DNA from 4 places in the Pectobacterium parmentieri genome. Region 1 is predicted to be linked to each of the others. Evidence: predicted binding sites of a transcription regulator. Region 1 holds the regulator's gene; each other region holds the start of a gene.

Region 1 (5,038 bases):
GCATGAAAGAGAATATATTCTTTTTGTTACGCTGCGGTTTCGATCGCGTTTAACGCGCGGTATTCCGGTTTGGTTTTCCGTGGAATATCGGGCACACTGCACAGCGTCATTTCTTTGTTTTTAAGAGGCAAGCCGCATGTTTACCGGTATTGTTCAGGGCACCGCACCTGTGGTGTCAATTGAAGAAAAATCCAATTTTCGTACTCACGTTGTTCAACTCCCCCCCGACCTGCTGCCAGGGCTCACGCTCGGTGCATCGGTGGCGCACAACGGCTGCTGCCTGACGGTGACGGCTATTGATGGCGATCGTGTCAGTTTTGATCTCATGAAAGAAACGCTGCGGCTAACGAATCTGGGGGATATTCATGAAGGCGATGTCGTGAATATTGAGCGAGCGGCGAAATTCGGTGATGAAATCGGTGGACATGTGATGTCGGGCCACATTATGTGTACGGCGGAAGTGGTTAAGATCCAGGTTTCAGAGAACAACCACCAGATTTGGTTCCGCCTGGCAGATGAAGCGCTGATGAAATACGTGCTGCACAAAGGTTTTGTCGGGATTGATGGCATCAGCCTGACGGTGGGCGAGGTGACTCGCGGGCGTTTCTGCGTGCATTTAATTCCAGAAACGTTGAATCGCACAACGCTAGGGCAGAAACGTTTGGGGAATCGCATTAATATTGAAATCGACCCACAAACTCAGGCCGTGGTGGATACCGTCGAGCGTGTGCTCGCCAGCAAGCAGGCGAGCGAACTCGGTAGCGAAGATTAAGTTTTGTGTTGCCTATTTTGTTAAACCGGATGGATGTGCTCATCCGGTTCCTCTTCTTCTCAACGCAAAACGCGTAATCCACCGTCAATGCCATTAATGCTGAAGACGACCTGCCAGAGCTGAAGATCTCTTGCTCTGAAGGCTCCGGCACACGCGTTCAGATAGTAGCTGAACATCCGACGGAAGCGGGCAGTATAGCGTGTGGAAAGCTGGGGCCATCCTTGCTGAAAGCGCGTATGCCACGCCATTAATGTGCGATCGTAATCGGTGCCGAAGTTGTGCCAGTCCTCCATCACCATGTAAGGCTCGCTTGCCTGCGCAATGTGCTGGATGGATGGAATACAGCCGTGGGGGAAGATGTATTTATGCATCCAGGGATCGTTACTATAAGAGGCCGTTTTGTTGCCCCCGATGGTATGTAACAGGAACAACCCATCTGGCTTTAGATTACGCCGCACGACGCTAAAGTAGTTGTCATAGTTGCGCGGCCCGACATGCTCAAACATGCCTACCGATACTGCGCGGTCAAATTGCCGATCGAGATCGCGGTAATCCTGTAACGCAATGATGACATCCAGCCCCTGACAGCGCTGTTGTGCCAGCGTCTGCTGTTCCCTGGAAATGGTGATGCCATACACGGAAACACCGTAGCGACGTGCCGCGAACTCAGCAAGCCCGCCCCAGCCGCAGCCGATATCCAGCAGAGACATGCCGGGCTTGAGCTGAAGTTTTTCGCAAATCAGGGTGAGCTTATCTTCCTGCGCGCATTCCAACGTTTGCGCTTGTTTCCAGTAAGCGCAGGAATATTGCATGTAAGGATCCAGCATCAGGGCAAAAAGGTCATTACCCAAATCGTAATGCCGTTCGCCGACCACTCGGGCGCGTCGGTGGGATTGTAAATTCGTGACGCGAGCGGCGGCGATCCTCATAAGATCGCGCAGACGGCGGGGGAGTGTATTCTTTAGCCCGGCGCGTAGGACGAGATGGAAAAAGATATCCAGCCGTTCACACTCCCACCATCCGTCCATATAGCTTTCACCTAATCCCAGCGAACCTTTTTGCAAGACGCGTTTAAAAAAATCAGGGTGGTTGACGCAGATATCAAAAGGGCGGGGGCCGTTAATGGCGATATCCGCCGTGGCTAACCTGTCTTGCATGATGTTGAACCAGGGCGAGGTATGGCTACGCTGTTCTTTTGCATAAGGTGTACCCATGATGTCTCCTAAATTTTTCACGTGTGAAAGTATGGAAAAACATACCTGGACAGCACTTACCGCAGCCGATGTATCGGCTGTCACCAGAGAAAAATGAAGAAGACATTTGCACATAAGCAGGTGGTTATCTGCCCATTGGCAAAAAACGCGTATCCGCTTACTTACGTGCGGCTATCGCTATTTGGGGTGTTATCAGTGAAAGTGAAACGCAGTTTTCAGTTTAAATCTGCTTCAGCCAACGTACAAGAAAATTGGCTGAAGCTGACAAGGGAAGCAGGCAGGAATTAAGAAAATCGGTCTATGTTGGATCGCCGAGGTTAGCGGCGATAATCGCGGAACGGGCCGTCGGCAACCGAGCGGCGTTCAATCAGCGTCGGATGCACTTCAATGACGTGTGCATCTTCGCGCTTGCTGGTAATCCGATCCAGCAACATAGAGAAGGCGGATTGGCCCAGACGCTCTTTCGGCTGATGGATGGTAGTCAGTGCCGGTGTAAAGAAACGCGCGTGACGCACATTGTCATAACCGATCACCGAAATGTCCTGTGGTACACGTAACCCCAATTCGTCTGCCGCACAAATGGCACCCATCGCCATGATGTCGCCACCACAGAATACGGCGGTGGGTCGCTGTTTTTGCGCGAGAATCTGATGCATGGCTTTATAACCGGATTCCGGTTCAAAATCGCCCCGCACGACCCATTCATCGCGCACGGTGATGTCGGCTTCCTTCAGGGCTTTTAAAAAGCCAAGGTAGCGCCCGTTCCCCGTGTTGCGCTCTTGTATCCCTGGGATGGCACCGATATCCCGATGGCCGCGTTCAATCAGATAGCGACCCGCCATATAGCCGCCTTCAAAGGCGTTATCGATGATGGTATCGGTGAAATCGCTGTGCATCTGCCCCCAGTCCATGACGACCATGGGAATGCTGCGATAATCTTCCAACATGCCCAAGAGTTCTGGCGGGTATTCGGCACACATGACCAGCAGGCCGTCGACGCGTTTTTGCGCCAGCATCGAGAGATAAGCGCGCTGTTTACCGATGTCGTTATGAGAATTACACAGCACCAGCGTGTAACCTTTGGCATAACAACTGTTTTCGACTGCTTCAATGATCTCAGCGAAATAGGGTGCTTCGCTGGATGTGGCCAGCAAGCCGATAGATTTAGTGTGATTAACTTTGAGGCTGCGGGCGACGGCGCTGGGCGAATAGTGCAATTCCTTGATTGCTGCCCTGACGGCTGCCTTAGTCTCTTCGGCGACGAAACGTGTTTTATTGATCACGTGCGATACGGTTGTGGTGGAAACGCCAGCACGTTTTGCCACATCTTTAATCGTTGCCATCTAAAAATGACTCCTGAACTTACCTGTTACAGACGTAAGTATATTGTTAATCGTTTGCCTACGTTTAAAGTTCTTCTTCTAAGCTAAAAAACAGGATTTCAGAAGGAGAGTGCCGAATGTTATACCGAAGGGATCTGGCTTGACGTTTTTCGACTGATACGCAGCGCTTTCATAAACAGCGGATTGTGTCCGATTTATCATGAAAGTGAAAGGGCTAATTTATACTATTAGTGACGCATTCGTCGGAGATTTTTCGCTAGAATTATGAAAGAATCATAATAACCCTATTATTTGTCGCCTTAACTGCCTAAGCAGATTCGGCTGTGAAGGGGGCGTCTTTTTTTTCAGATGAAGTTTCAGATGAAATTTGTTTGCTAATAAGGAGTGGTTTATGGATACAGATCTGAAGATGTCTTTGCTGACAACCGTCGGCTCGTTGGCTGTGATCATCGCGTTTAGTTTCATTGCGGTGTTGAACTAATCCTTCAGTGCTTTTGCGCGGGTTAGGTATTCAGACAGGTTTATGGCGAATAAACGTGTCTGAATACGCTTCTGTTCGACGAATCGTCTCTTAACGAATCGTCTGTGGTGTCACTACGCGACGCGCTCCAACATAGTGCTCCTGCCAATAATCTTCACTTAGCTTGCTGATACGAATATCTGAACCTGTACGCGGTGACTGGATAAATTTGCCTTCCCCCAGATAAACCCCGACGTGATCGGCCGCACCACGATTATTGATGCGGAAGAAGACCAGATCGCCACTTTCCAGATCACTCTTTTTAATCGGCGCGGCATCACGCAGATGGTACATTTCGTTTGCGGTGCGTGGGATTTGGATCTTAACGACATCTTTATACGCGTAATAGACCAGTCCGCTACAGTCGAATCCGGTAAAAGGAGATGAACCGCCCCAGTGGTAAGGTTTACCGATCTGGCTCATCAACTTATTCATTGCTGTCGTTTTGGCGTGCTGATAGCGTTTTTTATGTGCCGCACTCAGCGTCATCCCTTTTTCTGTGGTTGGTGGCTCTTTATCCACTTTCCCTTTGAGCGTGGCCTTCTTCAACCCGGTTTTGACTCTGGTCTGTGCGATTGTTTGCTTATCTTCTCCAGATTTCAGCTTTTTAAGGTTTTTTCTCACTAGCGCAGGTGTGTTGCCTTGCGTCCGTGATGATGCCTTTTCTGTCGATTTGTTCGCCGTGCGAGATTTGGTTTTATTGCTGACTGCGATGGGTTCTGGTTTTTTGCTTTTGATTGGCGTCGGTGATTTAGCATTACCCTTTGTTTGACGACCTTTCTTATTCGTTTCTTCAACGGTGCTTTTCTTCGGTGCAGAATGCGGGGTATGCGGCGCAGCCTGAACGATGTTCAGGGATAGGTTGCTGAAAAATAATATAAAAAGAGTAATAAATAAGCGCATAATAAAAGTGACCGAACATAATCCTTAACTCGCTCAATCCGCACAGTATTCCTGAAAACGGCGTCATAAAAAAGTGGGCACGGTCGCTTTATTCATACAGAATAGTGAAAAAACGTTAATAGTTATTTTTTCGTTTGATTTATCAGCGTTTTCTGGCGTTGATTTCATCAATGCTGAATAATCGAGATAGAAAAATAACCCTACAAAAAATGGCGTTTTTTTGTAGCCAGTGGCATCGGTACAATATCATTGAGTCAATGTCGCTGTCTTAACACTCTGACGGCGA
Region 2 (5,038 bases), 710 kb from region 1:
GACGTGCCTTCGCCTAGCGTGGTTTCCCACTCAACCCCATTCTGAACAACGGCAGGCATTAACCTGTCGTGCATAATTTTTATGGCATCGCCCAACCCCATCGTTTTCCCACTTAACGACAGTTGTTCTTGCGCCAGCAGGCAAAGACAGGCTTTATCTCCCGCTTCTGCCACCAGAAAACAGGCCGTTTCATGCGTTTCGGTGAGCTGCACCTGCACAATATCCCCTGCCTGCGGTGCATAGGCCACAGCATCCGATTGTTGGATGAAATGCCAGCTTTTTGGCATGAGCGGTTTAAGGAATCGGCTTGCCACCAGCGCGTTCAAAACTAATTCGCCCTGGAGGTCGCGATGCAACGCCATTTTCTGGCATTTGTCATTATAAGTAAAAAATAACGCGGCATCGTCAACACAAAATGCACATTCATTAAATGCATCCGGCGTTAGCATTTTAGACGGAAAGCGAGAACGGAATAACATGCCGTTAGCCAGATCCAACATCAGGCGATCGTGTTCGGTATCAAAATACCAGCGCCAGTTATCGTCAGGTTTTAACTTCATATTATTTACCCTTCGCCTTCACAGTAGAAATATCAGAAATGGCCGATTGTGTTTTCTTGCATCGCAATAATCGTTCAGCAAATAAACATCGCAGCAAGAAGATCAAACATCGATTGATAGATTATTTACGTAAACGGATAAAATATAGACTAGCTGGGGAGATAAATAAACCCCCAGCTAGAAATGAAAGGACTTTCGGATTAAATATGTGTAACGATATCTTTAATCAGGCGAGGACCGTGGAAAATAAACCCTGAATATATCTGTACCAGCGACGCGCCAGCATCCATTTTTTCACGTGCGGCGACCAGAGAGTCAATTCCACCAACACCAATAATCGGTAAACGTCCCGCTAATTCCTGTGACAAGCGGCGGATAATTTCCGTGCTGCTCGTCTGCAATGGACGCCCACTTAATCCTCCCGTTTGTCCGCAATGATTTAATCCCTGAATCAGTTTTCTGTCGAGCGTTGTATTCGTGGCAATCACACCATCGATGTTATGACGCACCAGACTATCGGCAATTTGGATCAATTCTTCCTCAGAAAGATCCGGGGCGATCTTCACAGCCACTGGGACATATTTCTGATGCTTCTCTTTTAATTCTGTCTGCTTATTTTTTATCGCTAGCAAAAGATCGTCCAGCGCTTCACCATATTGCAGGCTGCGTAACCCCGGCGTATTGGGTGACGAAATGTTGATCGCGATATAGCCTGCGTGAGGATAAACTTTATCCATACAGATCAAATAATCGTCTTTGCCTTGCTCAACCGGGGTATCTTTATTCTTGCCAATATTGATCCCTAATACACCACCAAAACGCGTTTTCTTTACATTCTCGACCAGGTAATCCACGCCTTTATTATTGAACCCCATCCGATTGATCAACCCTTCCGCTTCCACTACGCGGAATAATCTTGGTTTATCATTACCGGCTTGTGGACGCGGCGTTACCGTACCCACTTCAATAAAACCAAATCCCATTGCGCCTAAAGCATCGATACATTCGCCGTCTTTATCTAATCCCGCAGCCAAACCTAGTGGATTTTTAAAAGATAGTCCCATGCAGGTAACGGGTTTAGTCGGAACAGATTGACGGACGAGAAATTCAAAAGGCGTGTTGGTAATGCGGCGTAATTGTTGGAAGGTCAGCTCATGTGCACGCTCTGGATCGAGCTGAAACAGGGCTTTTTTGATAACGGGATAGAACATATTGTCTCCTGAGATCCCTATCACAAAGGTATCTTGCTTACGCAGAAAGTAAGCAATAGTGGATTACGGTTTAACTCACGGTCGGTGATGGTAGTGCCATCTCTGCGGAAAGTAAAACGTTTGCGGAAGTAAGAAATTAACGTGGGGGGAAATATCACACGCGGCAGGCTACCGCGTGTGATAGAGGAATGGCCGTGACGGAATTAGTCTTGCAGTGCTTTGCTGATTTTCTCGAACAGATCGCCAGACAGATTTTCCAACGTCTTCAACTGCTCCAGCGCCTGACGCATTTGCGCCTGACGTTTAGCATCATAGCGTTTCAGGCGGATCAACGGTTCGATCATCCGGGCCGCGACCTGCGGATTGCGGGTGTTCAGATCGGTCAGAATCTCCGTCAGAAAGCGATAACCGCTGCCGTCTTCTGCATGGAAAGCCGACGGGTTCGATGCCGCAAACGCTCCCACCAACGAACGCAGGCGGTTAGGATTGTTCAGGCTGAATGAGCGGTGTTGCAACAATTCACGCACGCGGGTCAGCACATTATCTGCGGGGCTAGTGGCTTGCAGCACGAACCATTTGTCCATGACCAAACCATCCTGATGCCAGCGGTCATCAAACTGCACCAGCAGTTCATCACGCACGGGTAACTGAGCGTCAACCGCCGCCGCCAGCGCCGCCAGCGAGTCGGTCATGTTATCGGCCTGACGGAACTGCGCGTGCACCAGTTTATCCGCCTGCACCGCATCGCTAAATGCCAGATAATGCAGGCAGGTGTTGCGCAGCGCGCGCTTGCCCATCTCCGCGTGTTCGATACGATAGTGCGGCGCGTGATTCGCGTGGTATACCGCCAGCCACTCATCCGCCATTTCTTGCGCCATCGTGTGCGTCATACTGTCACGCACGGCAGAGATTGCAGTGGGATCGATGATATCAAACAGCTCGGCAATCTCGTTTTCACTCGGTAATGTCAGAATCTGAGAAGCCAGCATTGGGTCCAGTTTGTCATCCAACAATACGCCACGGAAAGCATCAACAACATGCATTGGCACCGAAAGCGGCTGTTTTTGCTGATAACGGGAAACGTTCAGACGAATATAGTTAGCCAACAGGCTCTGTGCCGCATCCCAACGCGAGAACGCATTACTCGCATGACGCATCAGGAACGTCAGTTGTTCGTCACTCCAGGCATAGTTCAGTTTTACCGGTGCAGAAAACTCACGTAATAAAGAAGGGATCGGGCGACAAGGTACGTGATCGAAAATGAACGTTTGCTCAGATTCAGTCACATTAAGCACTGACGACAGCAGTTGACCGTCTTTCTGGAGCGGAATCACCTTCCCTTGCAGATCGTACAGTTCAATATCCAACGGAATGTGCAGCGGCAGCTTTTGCTGCTTATCGGCACCGACTGGCGTCATCTGGCTCACGCTCAACAGGTATTGCTGCGTCTGCGGATCGTAATCATCATGCACGGTCAATACCGGCGTTCCCGACTGGCTGTACCAACGGCGGAACTGCGTGAGATCGACGCCGGAAGCCTCTTCCATCGCCAGCACAAAGTCATCGCAGGTTGCCGCGCTGCCGTCGTGACGTTCAAAATACAAACGAATACCGGCCTGGAAGCCTTCTTCACCTAATAAGGTGTGCATCATGCGGATCACTTCCGATCCTTTTTCATAGACCGTCAGCGTATAGAAGTTATTCATCTCGATCACCTGATCGGGACGAATCGGATGCGACATCGGGCTGGCATCTTCGGCAAACTGCGCACCGCGCATCACGCGCACGTTATCAATGCGATTCACCGGACGCGATCCTAAATCGGAACTGAACTCCTGATCGCGGAACACCGTCAGCCCTTCTTTTAGGCTAAGTTGGAACCAGTCGCGGCAGGTGACGCGGTTACCCGTCCAATTGTGGAAATATTCATGGCCGATCACCGCTTCAATATTCAGGTAGTCTTTATCCGTCGCGGTTTCCGCTTTGGCCAGCACGTATTTGGAGTTGAATACGTTCAGCCCTTTGTTTTCCATCGCCCCCATGTTGAAGAAATCAACGGCGACGATCATATAAATATCGAGATCGTATTCCAGACCGAACCGCTCTTCGTCCCACTTCATCGAATTCTTCAGCGAGGTCATCGCCCAATCCGCACGATCGAGGTTGCCACGGTCAACGTACAGCTCCAACGCCACATCGCGGCCAGAACGCGTCGTGAAGCGGTCTTCAAGAACATCAAAATCACCGGCAACCAGTGCAAACAGATAAGCCGGTTTCGGGAACGGATCCTGCCATTCAATCCAATGGCGGCCGCCTTCCAGCTCCCCTTGCGCGATGCGGTTACCGTTAGAGAGTAAATAAGGATAGCGAGCTTTATCTGCGGTGATGCGCGTCGTGAATTTCGCCAACACGTCCGGCCGGTCGAGATAATAGGTAATGTGGCGGAAACCTTCGGCCTCACACTGCGTACAGAGCGCTTCGCCAGAGAGGTATAACCCTTCCAGTGCGCTATTGGCGGAAGGATTAATATCCGTTTCAATGCTGAGCGTAAAACTCGCCGGCAATTGCGTCAGAATCAGACCATCGTCCTGCTGCTGGTAATGTGTCCACGGCTGTCCATCAACGCTGACACTAATCAACGTCAGCCCTTCTCCATTCAGCTTCAACGGCGCGCCGGCCTCCCCTTGCAACACCACCTGGCTAACGGCTTTTACACGCGTTTTCTCTGCATGGAGATCGAAATCCAGTGCAATGTCGGTAATGGTGTAATCCGGCGCACGGTAATCATGGCGATATTTTATTTGCGGCTGTTGATTCATCTAAAGTTTCCACCTCGTCATAAGCATCAAAGATCAAGTCTAAGCCTGTTATCTTAATGTTACCACGACAAAATAATGAGGATAATCATCGTATCGTGGTTCACTCCCGCACGTCTCGCTATGTTGTCGTAATGTAATAAACAGATAATCAAGGTATACTGACCGGACATTGCTGATTGTCCCGATGGTGGATGGGCATCTTACAAGGATGCTGTAACGCATTATGACTTTGCACACTTCCCCGATTTTGCACTCATTGCTGGATACCGATGCCTACAAACTGCACATGCAACAGGCGGTGTATCATCATTATTATCATGTCGACGTTGCGGCTGAATTTCGCTGCCGTGGCGATGAGCTATTAGGCGTCTATGCCGACGAGATAGCCCATCAGGTTGATCTGATGCGTTTCTTGTCATTGAGTGACGATGAATTCACCTATCTGTCT
Region 3 (5,038 bases), 1.2 Mb from region 1:
TTTTAGCGATTTGCAGATCGTTGAAGATTTTTTGCGAGCAGAGACGCAATTTTTATGCTGCCGGGATAAAGCATCTGTACGGGATCGGCAGTCTGCGTCGTGACGATTGTGTGAGGGGATGAGATCTAGAGATGCGAACGAGGCGCGAAATGGCACCTCGTCGATAGAAATAGAGGAAGCGATTAGATAAAGCGCATGGATAAATCCAGCGCCTGTACGTGCTTGGTTAATGCACCCACTGAGATATAGTCCACACCAGTTTCCGCATAGCCACGTAGCGTGTCGAGTGTGACATTGCCGGATATTTCCAGCAGTGCGCGGCCTTGTGTTAAGCCGACCGCTTCTCGAATATTATCCAGACTAAAATTATCCAGCATAATGATGTCTGCGCCAGCCTCTAGCGCCTGCTGTAACTCATTCAGTGATTCGACTTCAACTTCTACCGGAACATCGTTGCGCAAAGCTTGCGCTTTTTCTACCGCATTTTTGATTGAGCCAGCGGCGATGATATGGTTTTCCTTAATCAGGAAGGCATCGGATAGACCAAGACGGTGGTTGTCTCCGCCACCGCATGATACGGCATATTTCAGCGCCGTTCGCAGACCTGGCAGCGTCTTGCGGGTATCCAGCAGTCGAGTGCGTGTTCCCTGCAAGATGGCAACATAGCGGCTGACTTCGGTTGCGACGCCGGATAGCGTTTGCAGGAAATTTAGCGCGGTGCGTTCACCGGTCAGAAGTTGTTTGGCTGGCCCTGTTATGTCACACAGCGTTTGATTGGGGGTGACGATTTCGCCATCGGCGACGTGCCAAACGATCGTTGTTGTGTTGCCCAATTGAGAAAAGACTTCCTCAAGCCAGCGCGTACCGCAGAATATACCCGCTTCACGCGTGATAATGCGCGCGCTGACGGTCTCGTTGTCGGGCAACAGCAGAGCGGTAATGTCTTGATTAGCATCGACGATGCCGCCTAAATCTTCACGCAGTGCCAGTTGCACACTGGCGGGGATATCTTGTGCAATACGAGCGAGCAAGGCTTGTTGGCGTTGTTCTTGGCTGTAGCGACGCGTTGACATGACAAAACTCCGAAGGGGGATTCGGGGTCTATGCTACCTTGTTTATATCAGGACATCCAGAATGAATATTTATTATAATTCAAGGTGTTAATGTTATCGTTTTTCCGGCGGGTATGAATATCCGCCGGAAAGGGAGCGCGATTTTAGAAGTTGTAACCGACGACCAGGTAGTAGCCCCAACCGGTAGATTTCACTTCAAACGGACCTTTGCCGAAATTGAGCTCGGCGCCATCAGCCCATTGGCCGCCGTTGTGGAAATAACGTGCGACGAAAGAGTAGTGCCAGTGGTCGTAACCCAGTGCCAGAATATGGCTGGAAGCAATGGAGTTGTTAGTACGGCTTGAATTCGATTTATCACGCAGCTCTGAACCGAAATCGAAATTGGTAAAGCTGATATACGAGACGTTACCGCCCATCAGAGAGCCAAGCGGGTAGGAATATTTCACTTTTACGCGGTAGCCGTCCCACTCATTTTCGTTCGCTGCGCCGTAGTTCTGCCATTGGTATTTGGCATAACCGTTCAGTGAGAGCGACAGATCGGTGCCGGTATCAATATCGGTACCTAGCCCCATGTACCAGGTGCTCTGGCGTGAACCGCTGTTACGACCCTGATCGTAAATAACGTTATTGGCGATGTACCATTCTTTAAACGGGCCAAAACTCAGATCGGTTCCTGTCAGTTTATCAATCGAGAAGCGTGGTTCGATCTCGACAAACAGTGGGGAGCCTTTATCCCAAATACCGCGGCTATCGGGATCGCCACCGAAAAACTTAGGTGCATCGGCGTAGCCGTAGAAATCGAACCAGTCTTTACGCGCAAATGCTTCATATTCTAGATAGGTCGTGCTGTTCAGTTGCGGTCCGAAACGCGTGTGGGCACTGCCGACGACGTTAACGCTTTGATGCCACCAGTCAGACAGGTATTCGGCTTTATTGCTGTCGGCAAGAGCAGGCATTGAGCATGACAGTGCGAGTAAAGCGCCTGCGGCGAAAGTTTTTTTCATGTTAAGTACCGTAGTGTTAGACGTTATTTACGCCATGCGTAAGACTGCAAAATAAGTTTTGGTAATATCTAAAAAAATCAGAAGATAATTTTGTCATGCATTTTAAGTAAAAATAGATGCAATGCACGAAAACGATTGCCTTTTATTGTGTTATTACATTCTTAATGTGACTTTAATCACATAACGATGTTGAGATTTTATCTTGCTAAAAAGGATGTGAAAGTCGAAAAAGGCAGAAAAATGGCTAAAACATCACAAAACGAACGGTAAAACCTATTGATATCCAGTTGGATAGATAGGATGACGTGAAACATGGTATCTTGGAGCCGAGGACTTTTGGCTCTAATTGAGTTTTCGCCTGATTCAGCCGGCTAACGATACGATGCGAGGTTATCGCCAATGCTTTTGGAGAATGGCTGGTTATCCGACATTACCCACACGCCTTCACCGCATTATGATGGTCGCCCAAATGCTGAGGTGCCTTCCTTGCTGGTGATTCACAATATCAGTCTGCCGCCTGGTGAGTTTGGTGGCCCGTATATTGATCAACTGTTTACGGCTACGTTGGACCCCACTGCGCATCCCTATTTCGCCGATATTTCCCATTTGCGTGTAGCGGCACATTGCCTGATTCGTCGCGATGGGCAAACCACACAGTATGTGTCTTTCGACCAGCGCGCCTGGCATGCCGGCGTTTCGGTGTTTGAAGGCCGTGAACGCTGTAATGATTTCTCTATTGGCATCGAGCTGGAAGGGACGGATACGCTGCCTTTTACCATGGCCCAGTATCACTCGTTGGTCGCGGTTACACGCCTATTAATGTGGGCCTATCCTATTACACTGTCGAGAATTACCGGACATAGCGACATCGCTCCGGGCCGTAAAACCGATCCCGGACCGGCATTTGACTGGGACTGCTATCGTCGCCTGCTACAAGAAAACTGGACAGAAAACAAAGGGAGTCTCGATCAATGACGTTGTTTACACTGTTGCTTACGCTGGCATGGGAACGGTTGTTCAAACAGGGGGAACATTGGCAGATCGATCATCGGCTTGACGTTGTGTTCCGACACGTTCCCTCTCCTTCTTTATTTCAAACACTGTTCCTGACGCTATGCAGCATGGGCGTCGTGGCGGGACTGCTGTGGCTAACGAGCGGCATTCTGTTTGGCCTGATTTCTCTTTTGCTGTGGATTGTCATCAGCCTGATGTGTATTGGTGCGGGCGAGATTCGTCAGCACTATCGGCGATATTTGCAGGCAGCACAACGCGGCGAGGCGGATGCCAGCCGGGAAATGGCGGCGGAACTGGCGTTGATTCACGGTTTACCCGTGGGTGCAGGTGAAAGCGAGCAGTTAAAAGAGCTGCAAAATGCATTGCTATGGATAAATTTCCGGTTTTATCTGGCTCCGCTATTTTGGTTCGTTGCCGCAGGGCCATACGGGCCGGTTGCACTCGTGGGGTATGCATTTTTGCGCGCCAGACAAACCTGGCTTGCCCGGCATAATACGCCGCTGGAACGTGCACAGTCCGGTGTCGATCGTTTGTTGCATTGGCTTGACTGGGTTCCCGCCCGTTTGGCTGGTGCTGCTTACGCTCTGCTGGGGCATGGTGAAAAAGCGTTACCTGCCTGGTTCGCCTCGCTGGGGGATTCCCGTAGCTCGCAATACTGGGTGTTAACTCAGTTGGCTCAATTTTCTCTGGCGCGTGAATCCCACAGCGAACCTGTAGAAACACCCAAGGCCGCCGTGACGCTGGCGAAGAAAGTGACTCTGGTGCTGGTGGTTGTGGTGGCACTCCTGACGATATACGGTGCACTGGTCTGATGTTTGTGGTGCGTTGGTAGGAAAAATAATGGCCGACAAAGTCGGCCATTGAATCAAAAAGAATACGGTGAATGCTGAGGCTTACTTCATCTGGTTTTTCTTTTTGATAAAGTAACCAACGCCCAGAATAACCAGCCAAACCGGGATCAGCATGACGGAAATCTGAATGCTTGGAGTCAGGAACATAATCACCAGTATACCCGCCAGGAACAGCAGACAGAGGTAGTTACCCAGCGGATAAAGCAGTGCTTTAAACTTGGTCACCGTACCTTCTTTATCTTTCTGTGCCCGGAACTTCAGGTGCGCCAGACTGATCATCGCCCAGTTAATCACGAGAGCCGATACGACCAGCGCCATTAATAGCTCAAATGCTTTACCAGGAATAAGGTAGTTGATCAGCACACAGAGTGCTGTCGCCAGTGCGGAGATACCGATTGCGACAACGGGTACGCCGCGACTATCGACGGTTGCCAATGCTTTCGGCCCGTTCCCCTGTTTCGCTAGCCCGAACAGCATGCGGCTGTTGCAATAAACACAACTGTTGTAAACCGACAGTGCTGCTGTCAGTACCACGATGTTCAGCACCGTAGCCACGACATTGCTATTCAGTTCATGGAAGATCATGACGAACGGGCTACCGCCTTCTACCACTTTACCCCACGGATACAGTGACAGCAGGATCGCGAGTGAACCGATATAGAAAATCAGGATGCGGTAGATCACCTGATTGGTTGCGCGCGGAATGCTTTTCTCTGGGTCATCTGCTTCTGCTGCGGTAATCCCGACCAGCTCCAGACCACCAAATGAAAACATGATAACAGCCATCGCCATGACCAGACCGAGCCCGCCATTCGGGAAGAATCCGCCTTGCGCCCACAGGTTGGTCACGGTGGCTTCCGGCCCGCCTGTACCGCTGATCAACAGCCAGCCGCCGAAGACGATCATACCAATAATCGCGGCGACTTTGATGATGGCAAACCAGAACTCCATCTCACCGTAGACTTTGACGTTTGCCAGATTGATGGCGTTAATCAGCAGGAAGAAGACGGCGGCGGACACCCAGGTCGGAATGTCTGGCCACCAGTACTGGACGTAAATCCCCACAGCGCTGAGCTCAGCCATGGCGACCAGAACA
Region 4 (5,038 bases), 1.6 Mb from region 1:
TGATGGACTGGCAAACCGGCAATACATTTCAGTGTGTCGCTTGCCAGCAGCATTATCTGCGTAAGGCTACGTGCCATGAGTGTAACCACTCACTTCAGGAACTGAAAGCCTGTGGCGCGGTGGATTACTTTTGTCAGCAGCACGGGATGATTTCCAAACGGCGGGTCGTGTTCAGCTACGCCCCTGCCGATTAAGTCAATTGTTACTCCTGTACACCATTGCGCCACAGATCGGTCAGTTCCGGCGGTGCGCGCTCTTCGGGGATCAGCAGGATGACATCGGCATATTGATTCTGCTGCGAGTGACTGTAACTGATGTGGATGCGGTAATAGAACTGGTCGCCGCGTCCCGGACCATCTGGTTCGCCAGGTTCACGAGCTTGGGGAAAGGCATCACGGAGCGCATTACAAATGCGCTCCCGTTCGGATGATGTCACGCTGGCGAGCGCGAAGCGTCGCGGCCCCGCCAGCTTGGGTATCCAGGCGAATCCTCCTTCACGCGCCAGCTCAATGATGGCGTCGTCGTTGAGGGCCGGCAGCGTTCTCATAAGAATTCCTGTCGTACCTCCACACCCACGGTTTCCCATGACTGCTGAACGATGTCGGCAACGGTGTGGTTAAAACGCTTAGCGGCATGTTGAATGGTGTGGCGCGCGAAAATCTCGAAATCTGCATTTTGCGGCAGCGCTTTGTCACACAGCGTGTCGTACCAGATACGACCGGCTTTTTCCCAGGAATGCCCGCCCAGCGCGATAGCTGTCAGATAGAATGCCCGGTTGGGAATACCTGAGTTCAGGTGTACGCCGCCGTTATCTTCCCGCGTGTTGACATATTCGTTCATGTGGGAGGGCTGGGGATCGGTACCCAATAACTCATCATCATACGCGGTGCCCGGATGAGACATCGAGCGCAGCCCCATACCATGGATACCGTCTGCCAGAAGTTCTGCGCCGATAAACCAGTCGGCCTGCTCGGCGGTTTGCCCTAAATGATACTGTTTGACCATGGAACCAAAGACGTCAGATAGCGATTCATTGAGCGCACCGGACTGACGGAAATAAATCAGCCCCGCTTCATGCTCGGTGATGCCGTGAGCGAGTTCATGCGCAACCACATCAAGCGCAATCGTGAAGCGATTGAATATTTTGCCATCGCCATCTCCGAATACCATCTGCTGCCCGTTCCAGAAGGCATTCTGGTAATCCTGACCGTAATGCACGGTGCCAGCCAGTGTCAGCCCTTCAGCGTCCAGCGAATTGCGTTGGAAAACCTTCCAGAAAAAATCATAGGTTACGCCTAGATAGTCATAGGCTTCATCCACAGCGATATCACCGTTGCTGGATTGGCCTTCAGCGCGTACCAGTTTGCCCGGCAACTGTTGCTGTTGTTCGGCATCAAGGATACGGCGATTTACCTGCCCGACGGGCAATTTTTCATGGGGTTCCGGGCGCGGGTTGTGACTGACCATTAATGACTGAACGTGCATGAGCGTTTGCTGCGCACAGTGGCGCTGCTCGTCGGTTCCGTTTGCGATAATACGATGCAGAATATAAGGGGGGATCACGCTACAAATCTGTCTGGACTTCATACCTCATCTCCTTGAAAACACTCATCAGGGGTAACACAGACGATCAATAAAGCTCACTGCATTTTTATCCCATCCGCTTCATCGCGCAGGTGCTGTTTGAAGTATGGCGGGGATAAATTTTAGTGAGCTAGAAATGAGTATAGTTCAGATGTCAGGGGCAAGAATGGGGGATCGACGTCGTTTTAGGATAAATCCCCATTTCGTGCATTTTATGCCAATCGCGTTATTTTGGCGTCTGGGATGAGGGTTTTCGCCGCTTTTTCACGGAGCTTGGATTTGGAACCAGCGTCGTGACCTGGCTTTCCACCCAGCCGTCCTGCAAACGGGTTTTCAGTGTTTCACCGGGGATAATTTGCGCGACATTTTTCAGCACATTACCGTCCGGTGCCGTGGTGACGTTATAACCGCGTGCCAGCGTTGCCAGCGGGCTAACGCCCTCCAGTCGCGAACAGGCGACGCCCAGCTTCTGCTTATTTTGATTCAACTGACGATCGACCGCGCTCTGCATCTGATAGCTAAGTTGCTGTAAACGCTGTTGTGCACGATGAATTCGGGTTTGCGGCTGCTGTTGCATCAGGCGCTGTTGTAAGCGTTCACTTCGGCGCGAGGCTTGCCGAAGCTGTTGCTTCATGGCGTCATCGAGTCGCTGGCGCAGTTTGACCAACTGCGTCTGCTGACGTGCGAGTCGCAGTTGCGGATGTTGCTGCTGCAAGCGATGGTGCAGGCGGGTAAATTCCCGGTTGCGCTGGGCAAGGTAGTAGTCCATCGCCATTTCCAGCCGCTGGCGTTGGGACTGTATCTGACGCAGTAGCTCAAGTTGGTTACGACTCACTAACTCGGCAGCGGCGGACGGCGTGGGCGCACGCAGGTCACCGACGAAATCGGCGATGGTGACATCGGTTTCATGGCCGACGGCGCTGACGATAGGAATGCGGCTGGCGAAGATGGCGCGAGCTACCCGTTCGTCATTAAAGCTCCAGAGATCTTCCAGTGAACCGCCGCCGCGCCCAACAATTAACACGTCACATTCATCTCTTTGGTTAGCTAGCTCAATAGCGCGAACAATCTGTAGCGGCGCGTCTGCGCCTTGCACCGACGTGGGATACACGATAACCGGCAGTGACGGATCGCGGCGCTGCAATACCTGCAAGATATCATGCAGTGCGGCACCGCTGGCTGACGTAATCACGCCGACCTGTTTGGCGGGAGAGGGGAGCACTTGCTTAAACTGCTGCTCGAACAGCCCTTCGGCGGCGAGACGCTGCTTGAGCTGTTCAAACTGTTGCTGCAACAGGCCATCGCCGGCGGGCTGCATACTTTCCGCCAGCAACTGATAGTCGCCACGGGGTTCATACAGCGTAATGCTCGCGCGAATAAGCACCTGTTGACCGTTTTGCGGGCGGAACGTCACTTTACGGTTGCTAGTGCGGAACATTGCGCAGCGCACCTGCGCCCGTTCGTCTTTCAGCGTGAAATACCAATGGCCAGATGAGGGCTGAGACAGGTTGGAAATTTCGCCGGAGAGCCAAATCTGGCCCATTTCCATTTCCAACAGTTGTCTAACCGTCTGATTCAGTCGGCTAACGGTAAAAATTGCAGAGGAGGGAAATTGAGACATTGTGAGCCAGATCAAATTTTAAAACAGTCACTTAATTGATCGATACTACCTACCTGAAACAGGTAATCAAGCATTTTAGTAAAATAATGCTGGAGGCAACCGATTACGCTCTGTATAATGCCACGGCAATATTTTATCTATTCTTACATCCACCTTGGTGAGATATTGCCCATGCTACGTATCGCTAAAGAAGCACTGACGTTTGACGACGTTCTCCTGATTCCTGCTCATTCTACCGTTCTGCCTAACACTGCCGATCTGTCCACGCAGTTAACGAAAAACATTCGCCTGAATATCCCTATGCTGTCCGCAGCGATGGATACCGTTACCGAATCCGGTCTGGCCATTGCGCTGGCGCAGGAAGGCGGTCTGGGCTTTATTCACAAAAATATGTCGATTGAGCGTCAGGCTGAAGAAGTTAGCCGCGTGAAAAAACATGAAAGCGGCGTTGTGGTCGATCCACAAACCGTAACGCCAGAAACAACGCTGCGTGAAATGAAGGAACTGACCGAGCGTAATGGCTTTGCAGGTTACCCGGTTGTAGCAAAAGACAACGAACTGGTCGGTATTATTACCGGTCGTGACGTGCGTTTTGTTACCGATCTGGAAAAACCGGTTAGCGCGTTTATGACGCCGAAAGAGCGTCTGGTCACGGTTAAAGAAGGCGAAGCGCGTGATGTCGTGCTGCAAAAAATGCACGAAAAACGCGTTGAAAAAGCGCTGGTGATTGACGATCAATTCCACCTGATCGGCATGATCACGGTAAAAGATTTCCAGAAAGCAGAACGTAAACCGAACGCCTGTAAAGACGAACACGGTCGTTTGCGTGTAGGCGCGGCAGTTGGCGCTGGTGCGGGTAACGAAGAACGTGTTGATGCACTGGTTGCGGCTGGCGTTGACGTACTGCTGATCGACTCCTCACACGGCCATTCCGAAGGCGTACTGCAACGCATTCGTGAAACCCGCGCCAAATATCCGAACCTCGAAATCATCGGCGGAAACGTTGCGACGGGCTCAGGGGCGAAAGCGCTGGTTGAAGCCGGCGTTAGCGCGGTGAAAGTTGGTATCGGCCCTGGCTCTATCTGTACCACTCGTATCGTGACCGGCGTGGGTGTACCGCAGATTACGGCGATCTCTGACGCGGTTGAAGCGTTAGAGGGCACGGGCATTCCGGTCATCGCCGATGGTGGTATCCGTTTCTCCGGCGACATCGCTAAAGCTATCGCAGCCGGTGCAGCCTGCGTCATGGTCGGTTCTATGCTGGCGGGCACGGAAGAATCTCCGGGCGAAATCGAACTGTATCAGGGGCGTTCATTCAAATCTTATCGTGGTATGGGTTCACTGGGCGCGATGTCCAAAGGCTCATCTGACCGTTACTTCCAGACCGATAACGCGGCTGACAAACTGGTGCCGGAAGGTATCGAAGGCCGCGTAGCCTATAAAGGCCGTCTGAAAGAGATCGTTCACCAGCAGATGGGCGGCTTGCGCTCCTGTATGGGGCTGACCGGTTGCGCCACCATTGACGCGCTGCGTACGCAGGCTGAGTTTGTGCGCATCAGCGGCGCGGGCATTCAGGAAAGCCACGTTCACGACGTTACCATTACTAAAGAGTCACCAAACTACCGTATGGGTTCATAAGGTAATTTGCGGGCTGATTTAACCCGATAAACCCGGTACTATTGCCTGCCTTTTTAGGGCTATTCGCCGGGTTTACTTATTTTTTAGCTTTTTGGAACACGCTCCTCATGACTGAAAACATTCATCAACACCGCATTCTTATTCTGGATTTCGGCTCGCAGTACACGCAACTGGTCGCACGTCGCGTGCGCGAAC

The links. Region 1 encodes PurR, which represses purine synthesis genes. Its sites were predicted from a motif close to CANGCAAACGTTTGCNTG; they were not measured.
Positions count from the first base shown of each region.
Region 2: the regulator PurR is predicted to act here: its motif matches at 1,881-1,898, upstream of pyrD (quinone-dependent dihydroorotate dehydrogenase).
Region 3: the regulator PurR is predicted to act here: its motif matches at 2,202-2,219, upstream of A8F97_RS22715 (nucleoside-specific channel-forming protein Tsx).
Region 4: the regulator PurR is predicted to act here: its motif matches at 3,298-3,315, upstream of guaB (IMP dehydrogenase).

Region 1 is NZ_CP015749.1:1,197,377-1,202,414, forward strand. Features, by position in the region: gene A8F97_RS05325 (riboflavin synthase) at 137-772, shown strand; gene cfa (cyclopropane fatty acyl phospholipid synthase) at 832-1,986, opposite strand; gene purR (HTH-type transcriptional repressor PurR) at 2,304-3,329, opposite strand; gene cydH (cytochrome bd-I oxidase subunit CydH) at 3,721-3,810, shown strand; gene A8F97_RS05340 (C40 family peptidase) at 3,901-4,752, opposite strand.
Region 2 is NZ_CP015749.1:1,907,079-1,912,116, forward strand. Features, by position in the region: gene A8F97_RS08560 (cell division protein ZapC) at 1-560, opposite strand, end outside; gene pyrD (quinone-dependent dihydroorotate dehydrogenase) at 761-1,771, opposite strand; gene pepN (aminopeptidase N) at 1,975-4,590, opposite strand; gene pncB (nicotinate phosphoribosyltransferase) at 4,814-5,038, shown strand, end outside.
Region 3 is NZ_CP015749.1:4,991,526-4,996,563, forward strand. Features, by position in the region: gene nadC (carboxylating nicotinate-nucleotide diphosphorylase) at 183-1,073, opposite strand; gene A8F97_RS22715 (nucleoside-specific channel-forming protein Tsx) at 1,217-2,077, opposite strand; gene ampD (1,6-anhydro-N-acetylmuramyl-L-alanine amidase AmpD) at 2,477-3,052, shown strand; gene ampE (beta-lactamase regulator AmpE) at 3,049-3,903, shown strand; gene A8F97_RS22730 (amino acid permease) at 3,985-5,038, opposite strand, start outside.
Region 4 is NZ_CP015749.1:2,757,327-2,762,364, reverse strand. Features, by position in the region: gene A8F97_RS12545 (zinc ribbon domain-containing protein) at 1-194, shown strand, start outside; gene A8F97_RS12540 (protealysin inhibitor emfourin) at 203-547, opposite strand; gene A8F97_RS12535 (M4 family metallopeptidase) at 544-1,587, opposite strand; gene xseA (exodeoxyribonuclease VII large subunit) at 1,811-3,205, opposite strand; gene guaB (IMP dehydrogenase) at 3,377-4,843, shown strand; gene guaA (glutamine-hydrolyzing GMP synthase) at 4,951-5,038, shown strand, end outside.